DNA from 4 places in the Labrys sp. E2SS-1L genome. Region 2 is predicted to be linked to each of the others. Evidence: predicted binding sites of a transcription regulator. Region 2 holds the regulator's gene; each other region holds the start of a gene.
What was found. The regulator PhoB, encoded in region 2, activates phosphate uptake and scavenging genes when phosphate is short. The targets are predictions, from matches to a motif close to TGTCATNNANCTGTCAT.
Positions count from the first base shown of each region.

Region 1: ACIGJE_RS12520 (acetoacetate decarboxylase) is a predicted target of PhoB. The motif match lies at 2,752-2,768, and genes of this name have one in related genera.
Region 3: ACIGJE_RS20590 (esterase-like activity of phytase family protein) is a predicted target of PhoB. The motif match lies at 1,996-2,012, and genes of this name have one in related genera.
Region 4: ACIGJE_RS01915 (alkaline phosphatase) is a predicted target of PhoB. The motif match lies at 2,712-2,728, and genes of this name have one in related genera.

Region 1 is NZ_CP172712.1:2,716,667-2,721,632, reverse strand. It holds gene ACIGJE_RS12540 (ArsR/SmtB family transcription factor) at 1-152, opposite strand, end outside; gene ACIGJE_RS12535 (SDR family oxidoreductase) at 234-977, shown strand; gene ACIGJE_RS12530 (L,D-transpeptidase) at 1,160-1,744, shown strand; gene ACIGJE_RS12525 (3-hydroxybutyrate dehydrogenase) at 1,891-2,679, opposite strand; gene ACIGJE_RS12520 (acetoacetate decarboxylase) at 2,959-3,702, shown strand; gene ACIGJE_RS12515 (patatin-like phospholipase family protein) at 3,832-4,966, shown strand, end outside.
Region 2 is NZ_CP172712.1:1,766,864-1,771,829, reverse strand. It holds gene pstA (phosphate ABC transporter permease PstA) at 1-822, shown strand, start outside; gene pstB (phosphate ABC transporter ATP-binding protein PstB) at 819-1,646, shown strand; gene phoU (phosphate signaling complex protein PhoU) at 1,682-2,401, shown strand; gene phoB (phosphate regulon transcriptional regulator PhoB) at 2,415-3,116, shown strand; gene ACIGJE_RS08105 (RNA polymerase sigma factor) at 3,265-4,527, opposite strand; gene ACIGJE_RS08100 (YciI family protein) at 4,524-4,880, opposite strand; gene ACIGJE_RS08095 (aldo/keto reductase) at 4,966-4,966, opposite strand, start outside.
Region 3 is NZ_CP172712.1:4,405,116-4,410,081, forward strand. It holds gene ACIGJE_RS20585 (sodium-translocating pyrophosphatase) at 1-1,754, opposite strand, end outside; gene ACIGJE_RS20590 (esterase-like activity of phytase family protein) at 2,164-3,711, shown strand; gene thiL (thiamine-phosphate kinase) at 3,880-4,866, opposite strand; gene nusB (transcription antitermination factor NusB) at 4,881-4,966, opposite strand, start outside.
Region 4 is NZ_CP172712.1:425,820-430,785, reverse strand. It holds gene ACIGJE_RS01925 (ABC transporter ATP-binding protein) at 1-172, opposite strand, end outside; gene ACIGJE_RS01920 (hypothetical protein) at 177-626, opposite strand; gene ACIGJE_RS01915 (alkaline phosphatase) at 788-2,560, opposite strand; gene ACIGJE_RS01910 (L,D-transpeptidase family protein) at 3,067-4,617, shown strand; gene ACIGJE_RS01905 (methyltransferase domain-containing protein) at 4,808-4,966, shown strand, end outside.

The DNA of each region.
Region 1 (4,966 bases), 950 kb from region 2:
TCGAAACCGAAGGAGGCGCAGCTACGCGCCGTGCCGTCCGGCGCCAACGTCAATTCGGCAATGACGCGCCGGCGCAACGGGTCGGCCAGAGCGGCCATGAGGCGGCCGAGCTGCATCTCCTCCGGTTCCGGATGGCCCTCATGATCCGCCATGGAAAACGCTCCAAAGGTAAGCCTTGCATCGTACCTATACCATCTGCTAGGTAAGGCGAATATCTTACCAAGGAGGCGACCATGATCAAGACCCTGTCGGGCAAGGCAGCCATCGTGACCGGAGGAAGCCGCGGGATTGGCGCTGCCATCGCTGTGCGCTTGGCGGAATTGGGCGCCGATGTCGCGATCACCTATGCCAGTCGCGCCGACAGTGCCGAGGTCGTTGCTGGTCGAATCCGGGCGAGCGGCCAGCGCGCCCTGGTGCTCCAGGCCGACAGCGCCGACGCCGGAGCCGTGCGGGGCGCCGTGGACCAGGCCGCCGCCACTTTCGGCCGGCTCGACATCCTCGTCAACAATGCCGGCATCTTCATCGGCGGCACGGTGGAACAGGTCACCCTCGAAGATTTCGACCGCATCATCGCCGCCAATCTGCGCGGCGCCTTCGTCGCCTCCCAGGCGGCCGCCGCCCATATGGGGGAAGGCGGACGCATCGTCTCCATCGGCTCCAATCTGGTCGGCCGGGTCGGGCGCGCCGGCATCGGCCTCTACGTCATGAGCAAGGCGGCCCTGACCGGTCTCAGCCAGGCCATGGCCCGGGATCTCGGCCCGCGCGGCATCACCGTCAACATCGTCCATCCCGGCCCGACCGATACCGACATGAACCCTGCCACCACCGAACGCGCCGATCAGGCCCGGGCAGCGATGGCGATCCCCAAATATGGCGAGCCCGGGCAGATCGCCGGCCTGGTCGCCTGGCTGGCAAGTCCGGAAGCGCAATACGCCACGGGCGGCACCTATACCATCGATGGCGGCACCAATGCTTGAGATGCCTGGTGTCAATACGCACAGCGTGCTTCAGCCAAGTGTTGTTGAGAGGACACAGGCTTTGATTTTCGCGTGAAGACTAGCGACTGACAGTCGTCTACCAGTTGAAGAATCCGAAGATCGAGGCTTTGTTCATTCAAGGGGGATCGAAGAATTTCGATCAAACCATTCGGGGCTTCAACATGCGTCGTCTTTTGACCGGCCTGGTCTTGGTGTCGAGCTTGGGCATTGCCTCAAGCTCGGCCAACGCCGCCAGTATTTTCGAGAAATTGTTCGGCACCTCGCGCCAGCCAGCCAATGCCGGCGCGGTTGCCGCCGTCTCGCCGATTCCGCGCGAGGTCGTGACCTATAGCGGCCGCGAGAGGCCCGGCACCATCGTGATCAATTCGCAGGAACGCCGACTTTATCTCGTGCTCGACGACGGCACCGCCCTGCGCTACGGCGTCGGTGTCGGCCGCCGGGGCTTCGAATGGGGTGGCGTGCATCGCATCTCGCGCAAGGCCGAGTGGCCGGGCTGGACCCCGCCGCCGCAGATGCGCAAGCGCCGGCCGGACCTGCCCGCCTATATGGAGGGCGGCATCCAGAATCCGCTCGGAGCGCGTGCGATGTATCTGGGCTCGACCCTTTACCGCATCCACGGCTCCAATGAGCCGCAGACCATCGGCCAAGCGGTCTCGTCGGGCTGCATCCGCATGACCAACGACGACGTCACCGACCTCTATGACCGCGTGAAGGTCGGCACCCGGGTCGTGGTCGTCCGCGGCTGAGGCACGTCTCATCCCGGACGCGCTGCATCACGCAGTGATGCGGCACAGATCCGGGACCGCGCTTCGAATAGAGCGCCTTTCTTGTCCTGCGGTCCCCCGTCTGCGAAGTGTCACTGCGGGCCGCATTCGCACGGGATGATCTCGCATCATTGCGCCGTCCAGCCCCCGTCGACCGGCAGGGTGGTGCCGGTGATCTGCCTGGCGGCATCACTGCACAGGAAAACCGCGACGGCCGCGATTTCGTCGACCGTGACGAACTCCTTGGTCGGCTGCGCCGCCAGCAGCACATCGTGCTTGACCTGTTCCTCGGTCAGTCCGCGCGCTTTCATCGTATCGGGAATCTGCTTTTCCACCAGCGGCGTCCAGACATAGCCGGGCGCGATGGCATTGGCCGTGATGCCGTGCTCGGCAACCTCGAGGGCCACCGTCTTGATCAGGCCGGTAACGCCGTGCTTGGCGGCGACATAGGCAGACTTGAACGGCGAGGCCACGAGCGCATGCGCCGAAGACGTATTGAGGATGCGGCCCCATCTGCGCTGCTTCATGCCGGGAAGCGCTGCCTTGATGGCATAGAAGGAAGCGATCAGGTTGATGCGGGTGATGGCTTCCCACTTGTCGTCCGGAAACTCGTCGATCGGGGCGACGTGCTGGATGCCCGCATTGTTGACCAGGATGTCCAGAGTGCCGAAAGCCTCCTCGGCCTCGTGGATCATGGCGGTGATCTCGGCCCCAACCATCATGTTCGCGCCGCTGTAGCGGCACTTCACGCCAAAATCCTTTTCGATGCCGGCCCGTTCGCGCTCGATGGCATCGGCGTCGCCGAAACCGTTGATGGTGACGTTGGCCCCTTCGGCCGCCAGGGCTCGGGCAACAGCGAGGCCGATGCCGCTGGTCGAGCCGGTGACCAGGGCATTGCGGGAGGAGAGTTGGGCCATGTTCATCTCGTCAGGCAGGAGGTGGGAAGGTGCGGCGGACAGGACCGCCGGCCCGGAAGCTGGCATGGCCAGATGTCGCCCTTATTACACCGGCCTTCGGCTCCCAGAGCGCCTTGCAACGAGACGGGATCACCCAGAATCGCAAAGACGCTCGGGGACGATGAGTGGGGGCGAACAGGCGTTCAGGCATGAACGCGCTTTGCTCCAGCGGACATGGACCTGTCATGCTGCCATGCAACATAGGCCGAGATCCTCCCCGCTTTTCATGAAGGACATCCCGTGGATCAAGCCGAAGTCGTCAAGCGCGCCTATGCGATGCCGCTGACCAATCCCTCCTTCCCGCCTGGCCCCTACCGCTTCTTCGACCGCGAATACATCATCATCACCTACCGCACGACGCGCGAGGCGCTGGAAGCGGCGGTGCCCGCCCCGCTCGAGATCGACGAGCCGCTGGTGAAATACGAATTCATCCGCATGCCCGATTCGACCGGCTTCGGCGATTACACCGAGACCGGGCAGGTCATTCCGGTGCGATTCAAGGGCCAGCACGGCGCCTATGTCCATTCGATGTATCTGGACGACGATGCCCCCATCGCCGGTGGCCGCGAATTGTGGGGCTTTCCCAAGAAGCTGGCGACACCCAAGATCGTGCATGAGGGCGAAGTCATCGTCGGCACGCTTCATTACGGCAGCGTGCTCTGCGCCACCGGGACCATGGGCTACAAGCATCGCCTCGCCGACCGGCAGGCCGTGCTGGACTCGCTCGGCGCGCCCAACTTCCTCATCAAGATCATCCCGCATGTCGACGGGTCGCCGCGGATCTGCGAACTCGTGCGCTATCACCTCACCGACGTGACGCTCAAGGAAGCCTGGACGGCCCCGGCCGCGCTGGAACTGCACGCCCATGTCATGGCCGATGTCAGCCGCCTGCCGGTGCTGGAGGTCGTCTCGGCCGTGCATTTCGTCGCCGACCTCACGCTCGGGCTCGGCGAGGTGGTGCACGACTATCTCGCCGCCCGCTGACCCCGCCTAGAGCAAAGCGCGTTCAAGCGTGAACGCTTTTTTACTCTAAGTCTTTGGTTCAACGCGTCTTTGCGATTCTTGGTGATTCCACCAAATCGCAAAACGCCATGCCTGACCGGAGTTTCCACCGTGCTCGAACGCAATAGAGACAAGGCCGCGCGCGCCACCATCGAGGAGATCTCGGCACAATATGATCGCATCGCCCTGGTGTTCCAGGGCGGCGGCGCGCTTGGTGCCTACCAGGCCGGCGTCTACGAGGCGCTGGCCAATGCCGGCTGCGAACCGAATTGGCTTTCGGGTGTGTCCATCGGCGCTATCAACGCCTCCATCATCGCCGGCAACGAGCCACGCCACCGGCTGCAGCGGCTGGAGCAGTTCTGGCAGACGATCTCCGGCCGCAAGATCTGGGCCTATACGCCGGAAGGCGATCTGTTCCGCGACATCCGCAACCGCACCAGCTCCTGGATCACCATGTCACAGGGCCAGCCCGGCTTCTTCAAGCCACGCCTGCCCAATCCCTGGCTGGAGCTTCCGGGCGCTGAAGGGGCCACCAGCTTCTACGACACCTCGGACCTGAAGCGGACGCTGGAAGAGGTTGTCGACTTCGACATCCTCAACGATGGCCGCAAGCGCCTGAGCGTCGGCGCCGTCAATGTGCGCACCGGCAATTTCGTCTATTTCGACACGGACGAGGTCCGCATCGGCCCCGAGCACATCATGGCCTCGGGCGCCCTGCCGCCAGCCTTTCCCGCCATCCGCATCGAGGGTGAATATTATTGGGACGGCGGCATCGTCTCCAACACACCGCTGCAATATCTGCTCGATCAGGAGGAGGAGCGCAGCTCGCTGGTGTTCCAGGTCGATCTCTTCAGCGCCCGCGGCACCCTGCCCCGCAGCATGCCGGACGTACTGTCGCGCCACAAGGACATCATGTATTCGAGCCGGACGCGCCAGAACACCGACAATTTCCGGCGCATCCACGGCATCAAGACCCATCTGATCGATGCGCTGAAGCGCGTGCCCAAGGATTTGCTGACGCGGGACGAACAGGCGCTCATCGACAGCCACGCCAAGCTCGGCCTCGTCAACATCGTGCACCTGATCTACCAGCACAAGAACTACGAGGGCCACGCCAAGGACTATGAATTCTCCGGCACCTCGATGCGCGAGCATTGGGACATGGGGCTGGAGGACACCCAGCGCACGCTGCGCCATCGCCAATGGCTGCTGCCTCCCGTGGACGCCGAGGGCGGCATGGCCATTC
Region 2 (4,966 bases):
AGCGCCCGTCTCGCCCGCCGCCGCGCCCTCGACTATGCCTACAAGGTCGTCTCGATCAGCTTTGCCGCGATCTCCCTGCTGGCGCTGGCCTGGATCCTGTTCACGCTGCTGCGCGAGGGTCTGCCCTCGCTGACCATGGACCTCTTCACCAAGGACATGGCCGATGGCGGCCTGCGCAATGCCATCGTCGGCTCTCTCGTCATGGTACTGCTCGCCCTCCTGATCGGTGCGCCGATCGGCATCATGGCCGGCACCTTCCTGGCCGAGGCCGGCCGCGGCAGCAAATTCGCCGATGCGGTGCGCTTCATCAACGACATCCTGCTCTCGGCGCCGTCCATCCTGATCGGCCTGTTCGTCTACCAGATGATCGTGGTGGCGACAGGCGGGTTCTCCGGCTGGGCCGGTGTGGTGGCGCTGGCCATCATCATCCTGCCGGTGGTCGTGCGCACCACCGAGGACATGCTGGCGCTGGTGCCGATCAGCCTGCGTGAAGCCGCCTTTGCCCTGGGATCGCCGATGTGGAAGGTCATCACCTTCGTGACCTGGCGCTCGGCTCGCACCGGTATCGTTACCGGCATCCTGCTGGCCCTGGCCCGCGCCGCCGGCGAGACCGCACCGCTGCTGCTCACGGCCTTTGGCAATTCCAACTGGTCGCTCAATCTCGGCAATGCCTTTGCCAGCTTGCCGGCTGCCATCTACCAGCTCGCGCCCTATCCCGATCCCAAGGCCGTCTCGGTGGCCTGGAGCGGCGCCCTCCTCATCACCGCCGGCGTGTTGGCGCTCAATATCCTGACCCGCTTCGTGCTCGCTCCCAAGAAATGAGTGCTCCCATGTCCGCTACCCCCCAAGCCTCCATCGCGGTTGCCGAACGCCCCCTCGCCGATCCAGCCGCCGCCGTGAAGCTCAAGGTCGAGAATCTCGACTTCTATTATGGCGAGAAGCATGCGCTCAAGGCCATCAATCTCGACATGATCGACCGGCAGGTCACCGCCATGATCGGTCCCTCCGGCTGCGGCAAGTCGACTCTGCTGCGCGTGCTCAACCGCATGTACGACCTCTATCCGGGGCAGACCGCCAAGGGCCGCGTGCTGCTCGACGGCCAGAACGTCATCGGCAAGGAGATCGACCCGGCGGTGCTGCGCGCCCGCATCGGCATGGTGTTCCAGAAGCCCACGCCCTTCCCGATGTCGATCTACGACAACATCGCCTTCGGCGTGCGGCTGCATGAATCCATCTCCAAGGCGGAGATGGACCAGCGTGTCGAATGGTGCCTGACCAAGGCCGCCTTGTGGAACGAGGTCAAGGACCGCCTGCACGCTTCAGCCCTAGGCATGTCCGGCGGCCAGCAGCAGCGCCTGTGCATCGCCCGTACCATCGCGGTGAAGCCCGAAGTCGTCCTGCTGGACGAGCCGACCTCCGCGCTCGATCCGATCTCGACCGCCAAGATCGAGGAATTGATCGACGAATTGAAGCGAGACTTCACCATCGTGATCGTCACGCACAATATGCAGCAAGCGGCGCGCTGCGCGGATGTGACGGCCTTCTTCTATCTGGGCGACCTCATCGAAGTCGGCCAGACCAACAAGATGTTCACCACCCCGAACGACAGCCGTACGCAGGATTACATCACCGGCCGCTTCGGCTGATCCCTCGGCCAGCGTCGAATTCATTTGGAGGCGGCATGTCCGACCATATCGTTACATCCTTCGACCAGGAACTGCGCGAGCTGCGCAACATGATCGCCGAAATGGGTGGCTATGCCGAGAAGAGCGTAGCCGACAGCGTCGAAGCCCTGCTCAAGCGCGACACCCAGCGCGCCAAGGCGGTGATCGATCTCGACGCCGCGATCGACAAGTTGCAGCGCCAGGTCGAGGACAGGGCCATCCTGATCATCGCCAAGCGCCAGCCGCTGGCTCTCGACCTGCGCGAGATCGTCTCGGCCCTGCGGGTGGCCAATGACCTCGAGCGGATCGGCGACCTCGGCAAGAATGTCGCCAAGCGCGTGGTGGCCATCCACAGTCACGCCCAGCCGGCCCAGCTCTTCGGCGGTTTCGACCACATGGCCGACCTGGTACTCGAGCAGCTCAAGCAGGTGCTCGACGCCTTCGCCCAACGCAATGTCGAGGAAGCCCTCTCGGTCTGGCGCTCGGACGGCGAGATCGATGCGATGTATACCTCGCTGTTCCGCGAATTGCTGACCTACATGATGGAAGATCCGCGCAATATCGGCTTCTGCACCCATCTGCTGTTCTGCGCCAAGAACATCGAGCGCATCGGTGACCACGCCACCAACATCGCCGAGACGGTCCACTATCTCGTGACCGGTGAATCGCCGGCCGGAGAGCGGCCCAAGGCGGACAACAGCACCGATCTCGTCGACCTTCCTGTGCCGGCTAAATAACAAGGGATAGGCCATGCCTCCCAAGGTTCTGATCGTCGAGGACGAAGAAGCGCTGACCCTGCTGCTGCGCTACAATCTCGAAGCCGAAGGCTATGAGGTGGATAGTGTCGCACGCGGAGACGACGCCGAGATCCGCTTGCGCGAAAGCGTGCCGGACCTGGTTCTGCTCGACTGGATGTTGCCGGGCCTGTCCGGCATCGAATTGTGCCGGCGCATTCGCATGCGCCCGGAAACCGAGCGCCTGCCGGTGATCATGCTCACGGCGCGCGGCGAGGAAACCGAACGCGTGCGGGGGCTGGCCACCGGCGCCGACGACTATGTCGTCAAGCCCTTCTCCGTGCCCGAGCTCTCGGCCCGCGTGCGTGCCCTGCTGCGCCGGGCCAAGCCCGATCACGTCGCCTCCCTGCTCAAGGCCGGCGACATCTCCCTCGACCGCGAGACCAAGCGCGTCCATCGCGGCAATCGCGAGATCCGCCTCGGCCCGACCGAGTTCCGCCTGCTCGAATTCCTGATGCAGGCACCGGGACGCGTCTTCGCGCGCGAGCAGTTGCTCGACAGCGTCTGGGGCCGCGACGTCTATATCGACGAGCGCACGGTCGACGTGCATGTCGGCCGCCTGCGCAAGGCGATGAACCGCACGCGCGAGATCGATCCGATCCGCACCGTGCGCGGTGCCGGCTATTCCTTCGACGAGACCTTCGCCAAGCAATCCTGAGCGCGTTTCGTGGGCATTGCCCGCTCGCTCCGCTTCGCCAAGGCTGCGTTGCGCCCTCACCACGCTCCTACGGGGAGAGGGTTAGGGGCTGCGCGACGTAGAGAGCAAGAGTGGGCGACGATATCCGCCCTCCTCCCTCGCCGCGCAGTCACGCCGCCAAATCCGCCAGGCGTGCCTGCAGATAGCGGCGGATGGCCGGATCGCTCTCCAGGCCGATCGCCCGCAAATAGGCATTGCGGGCCTCCTCCGGTCTGGCGGCCCGCACCAGCAAGTCCGCACGCGCGGCCCAATAGGGCTGGTAATCGACGATGCGTCCGTCACCGGCGACCTCGTCAAGTGCAGCCAGACCAGCCTGCGGCCCCATGAGGCGGGCGAGCGCCACGGCCCGGTTGATGGCGGCCACTGGAGAAGCTGTCAGCAGAACCAGGGCTTCATACAATGTGACGATCGCGGCCCAGTCCGTCGTCGCGCAGATGCGTCGATGCGCATGGGCCGATTGCAGCGCGGCTTCCAGCTGATAGCGGCCGATCTGGCGGACCTGGCCGGCCCGGGCAAGCAAGGCCTCGGCCTCCTCGATCAGTCCCGCATCCCAGAGCGTGGTGTCCTGCTGCTCCAGCGGAATATAATCGCCGCCCTGGCCGCGGCGCGCCGCCCGCCGCGCTTCGGCGTGCAGCATCAGGGCCAGCAGTCCCAGCACTTCCGGCTCGCCGGGCAGGAGCGAGGCGAGCAGCCGGCCGAGCCAGATACCCTCCGTCGACAGATTGCGCTCGCGGGCATGAGCCCCTTCCGGATCGGCCCAGCCTTCGGCATAGACGGCATAAACGGCCTCCAGCACCGCGTCGAGACGGCCGGGCAACTCGTCGGGCTCCGGGATGCGGAAGGGGATGCCGGCTTGCTTGATCTTGGCCTTGGCCCGCACCAGTCTCTGGCTCATCGCCACGGGCGAGACCAGGAAGGCGCTGGCGATCGCGCCGGCATCGAACCCCAATATCACCTGCAGGATCAGGGGCGCACGCACGGTGGCATCGAGGGAGGGATGGGCGCAGGCGAACATCAGGCGCAGGCGCTCATCGGGCACGGCATGCCGCTCGCCCTGCTCCGAGGCGAGGGCCTCGACATGGCGGCTGACCTCGTCCGCCTTTTCGCCGCGCAGCCTGGCGCGGCGGGCCGCATCGATCTGGCGGCGCCGGGCCGCGGTCAGCAGCCAGGCTTCGGGATTGACGGGCACGCCGCCCGCCGGCCAATGTTCCATGGCCGCAGCAAAGGCGTCGGCCAGGGCATCCTCGGCCCCCGCAATGTCGCCCGAGCGCGCCGCGAGAAGAGCGACGAGCCGGCCATAGCTGCGTCGCGCCACGATTTCGGCAAGCTCGGCTGCGGGGGCTGAAGACACCGGCTCGGGCCGTTCGCTCAATAGTCCTTCGGGTCCCATATCGGCCGGACCTCGATGGTCCCGATGGCGGCGCTCGGGCAGCGCGCCGCCCAGCCGATCGCGGCATCCAGGTCCGGCACGTCGATGATATAGAAGCCGCCGAGCTGCTCGCGTGTGTCGGCGAAGGGCCCGTTGAGCACCTGGGTCTTGCCGTCGGCGATGCGCACGGTGGTGGCCGAAGCCGTCGGGCGCAGGCGGCTCCAGGGGCCGAGGGCACCGGCCGACTGGAGCGCCTGCGTATAGGCCTGATAGGCCGCTAGGATCTGCTGCTTGTTGGCGGGATCCGCCTTCAGCATGGCTTCTTCGCTGCTGTAGATCAGAATTGCGAACTGCATGGGTTCCTCCTGTCTCCGCCGGCGCATGATGCGCCGGCATGACAATGACGCGCCATCCCGTTCGCTTTCGACAGCGACAGGAAAAT
Region 3 (4,966 bases), 2.6 Mb from region 2:
CGGGTCAGCAGGTCCACCGCCTTGCCGTAATCCGGCTTGTCGGTGCCCTGCATGATGCCGGGCTTCTCGCGGAACTGGCGCCGGACCTCCTCGACGATGGCCGAAGCGGCCTTGCCCACGGCGGTCATGGCGATGCCGCCGAAGAGATAGGGAATGAGGCCGCCGAGCAGCAGGCCGACGACCACGAAGGGATTGGCCAGCGAGAAGTTCGGCTGCACCCCGGCGAAGTAGGGATACTGGGCCGAATTCGAGGAGAAATAGGCAAGGTCCGAGGTATAGGCCGCGAACAGCACCAGCGCCCCGAGGCCGGCCGAGCCGATGGCATAACCCTTGGTGACGGCCTTGGTGGTGTTGCCGACGGCGTCGAGCGCATCCGTCGACTTGCGGACTTCCTTGGGCAGGCCGGCCATTTCGGCAATGCCACCGGCATTGTCGGTGACCGGGCCGAAGGCGTCGAGCGCCACCACCATGCCGGCGAGGCCCAGCATGGTCGTCACGGCGATCGCCGTGCCGAACAGGCCGGCAAGCGTGTAGGTGGCGACGATACCGGCGACGATCACGATGGTGGGCAGTGCCGTCGCTTCCAGCGAGACCGCGAGGCCCTGGATGACGTTGGTGCCGTGACCGGTGACGGAAGCCTGCGAGATCTCGCGCACCGGCCGGTAGCCGATGCCCGTATAGTACTCGGTGATCCAGACGATCAGGCCGGTCACCACCAGGCCGACAATGCCGCAGGCGAACAGGGAGGTGCCGGTGACGTCATGGCCGCCAATGGTGCCGATCGAGCCCCAGCCGATCAGGAAATGCGTGGCGACGGCCAGGCCCGCCACCGAAAGCACGGCCGAAGCGATGAAGCCCTTGTAGAGCGCGCCCATGATCGACTGGTTGGCGCCGAGCTTGACGAAGAAGGTGCCGACGATCGAGGTGACGATGCACGCCGCGCCGATGCCGAGCGGATAGAGCAGCACGTTGGAGAGCACCGGCGTTCCGGCGAACAGGATCGCCGCGAGCACCATGGTGGCGACCACGGTGACCGCGTAGGTCTCGAACAGGTCGGCGGCCATGCCGGCGCAGTCACCGACATTGTCGCCGACATTGTCGGCGATGGTGGCAGGGTTGCGTGGGTCGTCCTCGGGAATGCCGGCCTCGACCTTGCCGACGAGATCACCGCCGACGTCGGCGCCCTTGGTGAAGATGCCGCCGCCCAGACGGGCGAAGATCGAGATCAGCGAGGCGCCGAAGCCCAGAGCCACCAGCGAATCGATGATCTCGCGCGCCTGCTTGGGATCGGCGAAGGAGAGCTGCATCGGGCCGGTCAGCACATAGTAGTAGACGGCGACGCCAAGCAAAGCGAGACCGGCCACCAGCATGCCGGTGACAGCACCGGCCTTGAAGGCGACTTCGAGCCCCTGCCCCAGCGAGTTCATCGCAGCTTGTGCCGTGCGGACATTGGCTCTCACCGACATGTTCATGCCGATGAAGCCGGCAAGGCCCGAAAGCACTGCGCCGATCAGAAAGCCGATGGCGCTCGGGATCGAGAGGAAATAAGCGACCAGCGCGAAGATGATGATGCCGACGCCGGAAATGGTGACGTATTGGCGCCTGAGGTAAGCCTGTGCGCCTTCACGCACGAAACCGGCGATTTCCTGCATCCGGGCGTTGCCGGCGGGCTGCGCCATCACCGACTGGAATGCCCAGATTCCGTAAACGAGGGAAAGCGCCCCGCACGCAATAATGACCCACAGAGAAAGCATGGACTAAATGTTCCTTGTTCTTTACTCGCACAAGCCACTGAACAAATCGCACGAACGAACGACCCCTGCCCTTCGTATCGAAGGTCAGGATATTGCAGGTGCGGCGAATCCTCCCACCGGAGCCGTCTGATTGTCCGGATTGCCGCGATGCTGCCAAAATCATACGGGCAGCGCAACCGACGCCGTGCGTTCGCGGCAAGTTCTTTCGAAGATCCTCTTGGTGCGTCACCCGCCGGAAAACTGTCACGCCTCTGTCATCGGCTCTTGCCAAGGAAGTCCACGCTGAAGCGTTTCGCAATTCGGCCATATTGCTGAAAATTGCGAAGACACGTCGAAACAACAATGACCGGGAGCAAAGACGCGTTTTCGCTGAGGCGCGTCTGTGTTCTGGCCACCGAGCGAGATTTCCATGCGCCTTCTTCGCACCATCCTTCTCACCACCCTCCCGGTTCTGCCGACGCTGGCAATGGCCGAGCCCCTTGCCATCAAGGAGCCCTTCGTTTCTTCCGCCCCGGGCGAAGAGAAGATCGATTTCGCCGGCGGCAGCTTCGTCAATCATGGCCTGGTCGGCGTCGGCCGGCTGAGTGCCGACCTCAAGGACGAAAAGGGCGACACGCTCGGCTCCTTCTCCTCCATGGCGATCGATCCCAAGAGCTGGAGCAAGACCGCCACCGGCTATAAGGGCCAGCTCCGCTCCCTGCCGGACCGCGGCTACAACAATCCCGACAAGGGCCTGTTCTTTGACTATCAGGGCCGCGTCCTCGCCTTCGACTTCGCCTTCACGCCCTATTCCGGCCCTGCCCTGCCTACCGCCGTCACCTCGCAGTCGCAGATCGAACTGAAGCCGCTCGACGGCAAGGGCGTCTTCCTCACCGGCCTCGACGGCAAGCCGACGACGGGGGCCGATCCCGCCGACAACACCGTCGAAATGAACGGCTATACCCTGCCCGTACCGCCGGCCGGAGCGCTTGGCGCCGGCTCCCTCTCCTTCGACGCCGAGTCGATCGCCTATCGTTCCGATGGCAGCTTCTATGTCGGCGATGAATATGCTGCCGCCGTCTATCTGTTCGGACCGGACGGCAAGCTGAAGGGCCTCATCCCGCCCGGCCCGGCCCTGGTTCCCACCAAGAAGGGCAAGATCAACTTCACCTCGATGGAAGCGCCCGACACCGGCCGGCGCAACAATCAGGGCCTGGAAGCGATCTCGCTGACGCCGGATGGCAAGACCCTCTACGCCGTGCTGCAAAGCGGTGCGCTGCAGGACAGCTCGGCCGGCAAGAACCAGGCGAACCGTGCCACCACGCGGATCTACGTCTATGACGTCGCCTCGGACCCGCTGCCCAAGACCCCCAAGGCCGTCTACGCGATCGAACTGCCGGTCTATTCCAAGAAAGGCGACGGCAAGATCGACAGCACGGCCGCACAAAGCGAGATGGTGGCGCTCGACGACCACCGCTTCCTTCTGCTCGCCCGCGACGGCGCCGGCCATGGCTGCGACTGCAAGAATCCGGAGATGTTCAAGGCCATCCTGGTGGTCGACACCAGCGGCGCCACCAATCTGGCCGGCACGGACTATGAAACCGGCACCAAGCCGATCGCGCCCGCCAAGGACGACCGCAATGTCCTCGATCCCGCCATCACCCCGGCCCGCTCCCAGGTGCTGGTCAACCTGTTGAACGCCACCCAGCTCGGCAAGTTCGGCCTCAACATCGACAATGCCAAGTCCAACGATCTCACCCTGTCGGAAAAATGGGAAGCCATGACGCTGGTGCCCGCCCTCGACCCGGCTGCGCCAAACGATGCCTTCCTGTTCGTCGGCAACGACAATGACTTCCTCACCAGGAAAGGCGTGATGAAGGGTCAGAGCTACGACGCCGGCCTCACCAACGACACGCTGGTGCTGGCCTATCGCCTGACCCTGCCGGAAGATCTGGCCAAGGCCTTGGCAGGGAAATAAGGGCATCGATGAGAGTGGGGGTAGTTGCCCTCACCCCCGACCCCTCTCCGAACCTGGGAGAGGGGAGCATCGGCGTCGCGGTTGATAACGGTCGGGCGAAGCGCACGACAACAAGGCGGAACACAACGCCTGCGGCTCCCTCTCCCGAATCGGGAGAGGGACAGCCCCTCAAAAATGACTGAAACTGCCTCGGGCGAACCGGACGTCGTTGCCCTCACTGTCGAACCATCTCGGAACATGATGACCCGATGTCACCACGCCGATCGGGCTGACTGGTACCCCGGACTTCCGCGCTGCCGCTTCGAAAGCGGCGCGTTGCCCGGAAGGCACGGCGCAGAGGATCTCGTAGTCGTCCCCTCCCGTTAGGGCCGTTTCCAGCAACGTCGCGTCAAGCTTGCAGGCTGCCTGCGCGGCTGGCGAAAGCGGCACGGCATCGCGTTCGACATCGGCCGACGCACCGGAAGCCCTCAGCAGCTTGGCGAGATCGCCGACGAGGCCATCGGAAATATCCATCGAGGCCGAGGCGTGGGCGAGCACCGCCGGCGCCAGCGCCGTGCGCGGCTGTGGCAGGAGGTAGCGCCTGGCCAGGTGATCGCGCTCCACCTCTGCAAGCCCGACCAAGGCAGCCGCGCCGCGACGTGCCAGCAGACCCAGAGCTCCGTCGCCGATGGATCCGCTGACATAGAGGATGTCGCGAGGCTGCGCGCCGTCGCGGCGCGGAATGCGATCGGAGGGCACCAGGCCGAAGGCGTTGACGGCGATCGTCAACGGCCCCGTGGTCTTGACCGTATCGCCGCCCAGCAGAGCAAAGGCGAATTCCTTGCCGTCGACCGCCAGGCCCTCGGCGAAGCGCTGCAGCCAGTCCTCACGCCAACCCGGCGGCAGGGCAAGGCAGAGCGTATAGGCATGCGGCCGCGCGCCCTTGGCGGCAAGGTCGGACAGGTTCACGCGCAAGGCCTTGCGCGCGATGAGATCGGGATCATCGTCGGCGAGGAAATGAATGTCGGCGACAAGCGCATCGGTGGTGACCACCAGATGCTCGCCAGGCGGCACACTCAGCGTCGCAGCGTCGTCCGTCAGCCCGCGCGCACCGGGATGGGCCGCGAGCGGGGCGAAGAAGCGGCTGATCAACTGGTCTTCGGTGAGCCGCGCCATGCGAGGACTGATGCTCAGGAAGCCTGGAGATGGTCGTTGCGTTCGGCCTTGGCGATCTTGTCGAGCACGGCGTTGACCATGCCGGCCTCCTCGCGATCGA
Region 4 (4,966 bases), 1.3 Mb from region 2:
CGACGCGCTCGAGGCCGGTGACGACGTTGACGAAGGTGCTCTTGCCTGAGCCCGACGGGCCGGTCACGGCAAGCTGGCTGCCTGCCGTGAGGGCGAGCCTGTCGATGCGCAGCACCGGGGCGGCGAGGCCAGGGAAGGAGACGGCGATATCTTCGAGGTCGAGTGCCAGCACCGGATCAGACCACCCAGTAGCGCGCGTCGCGCAGGCGCAGCCGGCTGAGAAAGCCGGTTGCCGGATCGGTCCAGGACCCCATTTCCAGGCGTCCCGACACCTCGATCCTGGTGCCGGGCTGCACGAAGGTCTGCTTCTCGTCGAGATAGATCACCACGATATTGTCGGGCCAGTCCGAGTCGGAGGAGCAGAAGGGGCAGATCGACATCGGGATTTCGGTGAGCACGAAGAAGGTGGCTTCCGCCTTGAGGGGCGGTGCCATGAAGCCGCTCATCACCACGTCCTTGCCGTCGAGTTCCCTGACCTTGGCCGAGAACTCCAGGCCCAGCACGCTGATCTTGCCATAGAGTTCGGGGAAGCCGAGCGTTGCCGGGGCCGCGAGGGCCGGCGGCGCCAGGAGAAGAGGCGAAAGCCCGAGCAAAGTGAGGATCTGGCGGCGGGGCAGGGTTGTCATGGCATATGTCTCACACCGGCGGGGGACAGCTCTGCTCCTGGGATCGCAGGCGTCTCGCCTGCTCTTTCCCGTAAGGTCACCGGTTCCAAGAGCAGGCGAGACGCCTGCGATCCCAGGAAAGATGTCTTCCGGGCGGCGTGCCGCCCGGAGAAGGTCGTTACTTACTGCATCTGCGCTTTCTGGGCGCCGGAAGCGCCGAGCGCGAAGGCATCGGCCAGGACGCGGTAGACGTCGCTTTCTTCCAGATAGCCCTTGAAGCCCTCGGCACCCGGGCCGGTAGCCTGCAGCACGACGTCGTCGACGGCGTGGGCGGTGCTGTCGTTGTTGCGTGGGATGTTGCCCTGGACGAAGACGGCGCCGGGCACGTCCTTGTAGGCGGGATTGGCGACATATTCCTTCTTCTCGTTCTGGATGGCCGGCTCATAGGGGCCGTCCAGCTTCGGGCTGAAGGTTTCGTAGTGGTCGGGATAGTTTCCGTAGACGACCGCCAGGCGCTTGCTGGGATCGATCTTGTCGGGATAGCCGTCGCCGTCCTTGTCCTCGTAATTGGTGAAGCCGGCCTCGGCATAGATGCCGACCTTTTCGCGCATGTCGGTGCCGGGCTTGCTGTCGTCGATGGTGCCGATCACCGACATGGAATGGGTGTGGTCGCCCGTGACGACGATCAGCGTATCGGGATGGGTCTTGGCGAATTCGCGCGCCACGCCGACGGCCTTGTCGAATTCGATGGTCTCATAGAGCGAGCGCTCGCCGTCCTGGGCATGCGACATCTTGTCGACCGAGGCGGCTTCCACCATCAGGAAGAAGCCTTCCGGATTCTTGGAAAGCTGGTCGAGGGCCGACTGGGTCATGTCGACCAGGCCGGGCTGGTTGGGGAACTTGCCCACCGTACCCTTCTTGAGCAGGTTGCGGTCGAGTGCCACATCCATGTTGCCCGTGTGGAACAGGCCGAGGATCTTGCCGGTATTGGTGCCGGAGGCGGCAGCGAGGCTGTCCTTGTCGGTGGCCAGCGTGTAGCCGGCATCCTTGAAGAGCTGGATATAGTCCTTGTCGTCCTTGCGCTTGGAGCCGGTGGTCGACTTCGGCAGGAAATAGGCCGAGCCGCCGCCCAGGATGATTTCGGGCTTCACGTCGTAGAACATGCCGACGATCTCGGCCTTGTCGGCGCGCTTGCGGGTATGGGAAACCACGGCCGCCGGGGTGGCGTCCTCGATCTCGGCGGTGGAGACCACGCCGATGGACTTCTTGCCGGTGCGGCGCAGCGCCTCGGCGATGGTCTCGACGCGCGGATCGTCAAGGCTGGCGGGCGTGCGATCGGCATAGACGCCGAGAGCGTTCACCGCCGTCTTGTGACCGGTCATGTAGGCCGACATCGTGTTGGCGCTGTCGGTGGCAATGGCATCCGTCGACGAAGTGCCGATGAAGGCCATGTGGTCGAGATCGTCCATGGCGAGGCGGCCATTGGCCTTGCCCTCGGTCATGCCCTTGGACATGATGCGAGCGCCGGTGCGGTTGGCGACCGTCAGGCCGTCACCCAGCAGGAAGATGATGTTCTTGGCCTTGGGCGTGGCGGCAGTGCCGAAGACGTCCCAGGTCACGCTGCGGCTCTGGCCGCCGGCCGAAACCTCGACCTTGTAGCTGCCGGGCACGCTGAGGGTGAGGCCGCGCAGCAGCACTGCCGAGCCGAGATCCTTGTCGTCCTTGCCCTTTTCGGAGGCGACGAACTCGACGTCCTTGCCGAACACACCCTTGTAGTCCTGCCCGTTGACGGTGACGCGCACATCCTCCGGCTTCACGGTGCCGGCGAACTCGGCCTTGAAGTCGAAGGGCGAGCCGGCCAGGATAGTGGCGCGGTCGAGCGGATAGATGCCCGCGGCCTGGCTGGGACCGATCAGCATGGTGGTGACCGCAAGAGCGGCGAGGAGCGTGCGCATGGCAATCCTTTCGCGATGCGAGCAGACTTTGTCGCCGAAGCGTCTTGCGGTGTGGCCAAGCAGCCGTACTTGCAAGGACGCGTCCAAACAAAGAGCTTGAGGAGAACGCGTTCCCCCTGAACGCGCTTTGCGCTAGGGATAGCCAGCGCGTGCGACAGGTCCATGACAGCGAGCAGGTTCAGGATCAGGCCGCTCCGCATGCAGTATAGAGGATGGATCGATCGGCACCGGGAGCGACGAAGACTCCATGTCGCATCCCGCTGTCCTGTCCGATCCGGGGTTTTGTCGTGGCCGATGCTTGTCGAGCCACGAGGAAGTCTATAGGGTCCCCGGCCAGTTTCCGGTGGAAGGCCTCTATCGGCAGGGCGTGGAATCAGGCATTGTGCCGTTAAGAGTCCGTTCACGCTGTTGCGTAACCACGATCGGCCCATGACTTGCGGCGAGTGGTCGTTGACTGTAAATGTCCCTTAGTCTGTATTGCTGACTTTGCACGGGTTCACTGGTTCATGACCGCTCACTTCAAGTTGATGCGCAAGATTGCAATGGCCGTGCCGGTCCTTTTGCTGGCAGCGGCCTGTTCCAATCAGAATGGCGCAAGTGTTCGTTCGACTAGCCCGGTGCCGCAGGCCCTGATTGCCGAAATGCAGGCCAAGGGCATGGCGCGTTCCGCGCCCATCCTGGTGCGCATCTACAAGAAGGAGTCCGAGCTCGAGCTCTGGAAGCAGACCTCGAGCGGACGTTATGCCCTGCTCAAGAGCTATCCGGTCTGCCGCTGGTCCGGCCAGCTCGGTCCGAAGAAGAGCGAGGGTGACCGCCAGGTGCCCGAAGGCTTCTATGCGGTGAGCATGAGCAGCCTCAATCCGAATTCGCAATATTACCTGTCCTTCGACATAGGCTACCCCAACAGCTTCGATCGCCAGCTCGGCCGGGCTGGCGGCAACATCATGGTGCACGGCTCCTGCTCTTCGCGCGGCTGCTTCGCCATGACCGACAAGCAGGTGGCCGAGATCTATGCCGTGGCGCGCGAGGCGCTGCAGGGCGGCCAGGCTTCGTTCCAGGTGCAGTCGCTGCCCTTCCGCATGACGCCCGAGAACATGGCTCGGAATCGCCGCAACCCCAATATCGGCTTCTGGCAGAACCTCAAGGAAGGCACCGACAACTTCGAGGTCACCAAGCAGACGGTCAAGGTCGATGTCTGCAAGGGCCGCTATGTCTTCAACGGCAATGGCGGTACAGATTGCGGGATCGCTCCCGCCAGCCAGAATGTGGCAGCCGCCGTCTACGAGAAGCGGCGCGGCGACGATGCCAAGGTGACTGCGCTGGTTGCCTCCGGCACCAAGGCCGTCAACTATATCTATCAGGATGGCGGTTCCAATCCGGTGTTTACCGCGCGTGCCGTCGACCAGTCGGCGGTGCCTGGCAAGGACCGGCCCTTCAGCTATTCGCGCGTCGACGTGACCGAGGTCGCCCTCAACGACGCGGGTGCTCCGGCCACGGAAGCGGATGCGAATGCCGCTCATCGCGTGACCTATGCAGCAGCCGAAAGCCTGCTCTATTCGGAAGCCGCCGTGGCTCGCAAGCCGATCAAGGGCGTGGCCGACCCGAAGGCTGTCGCCAAGCGCCAGGAAGCCGTCTATGCCCGGCTGATGGGTAGCAAGTTCCAGGCTCCGATGCCGCAGAAGCCGCTGGCGATGACGGTGGCCGCGGCGCCTGTGTCGTCCAGTGCTCCGGCAAGCCAGCTGGTGGCCTCGGCGGCACCGGAAGGCCAGCCCTTCTATGCACGCTGGCTGGGCTTCGCGCCGACCGAGCAGCCGGCTTCCCCGGTTACGGCGATCAAGGTCGACCCGATCCAGACCGGCACGGTGCCTGACACCAAGCCCAAGCAGGGCAAGGCAAAGACGCTGACGCCGGGCAAGCCGATGATGGCCGCGACGGCGCTGCCGGCCGCCCAGATGGCCGAGCTGCCGCCCGCGATCACCAATCCGCCGACCGAGCAGCCTTTCTACAAGCGTTGGCTGGGCCTGGGCGGCGAGCAGGGCGCCACGGCGACCAACTGACCTGATCTTTCTTGATCGATTGATCCGTGAGCCCTTTCCCGGCATGGGAGAGGGCTCATTCATTGGGCGTGACGAGATCCGATGGCTGATCGTCGTGCCCATATCCAGGCTTCGGCCTCACCTCGGGTGACAGGCAGTCTCCAACTGTTGCAAAATCAATCTCGCCGCCACCGTCTGGATCCTTGATGCCATGTCGCTCGATGTCGTCGATCTCCGCGACTTCTACTCGACCAATCTGGGCATCGTGGCCGGCCGCCTGATTGCCACCAAGATCCGGGCGCGCTGGAGCGACCTTCGCGGCCAGCGCGTTGCCGGCATCGGCTTTGCCGCACCCTATCTCACCATGTTT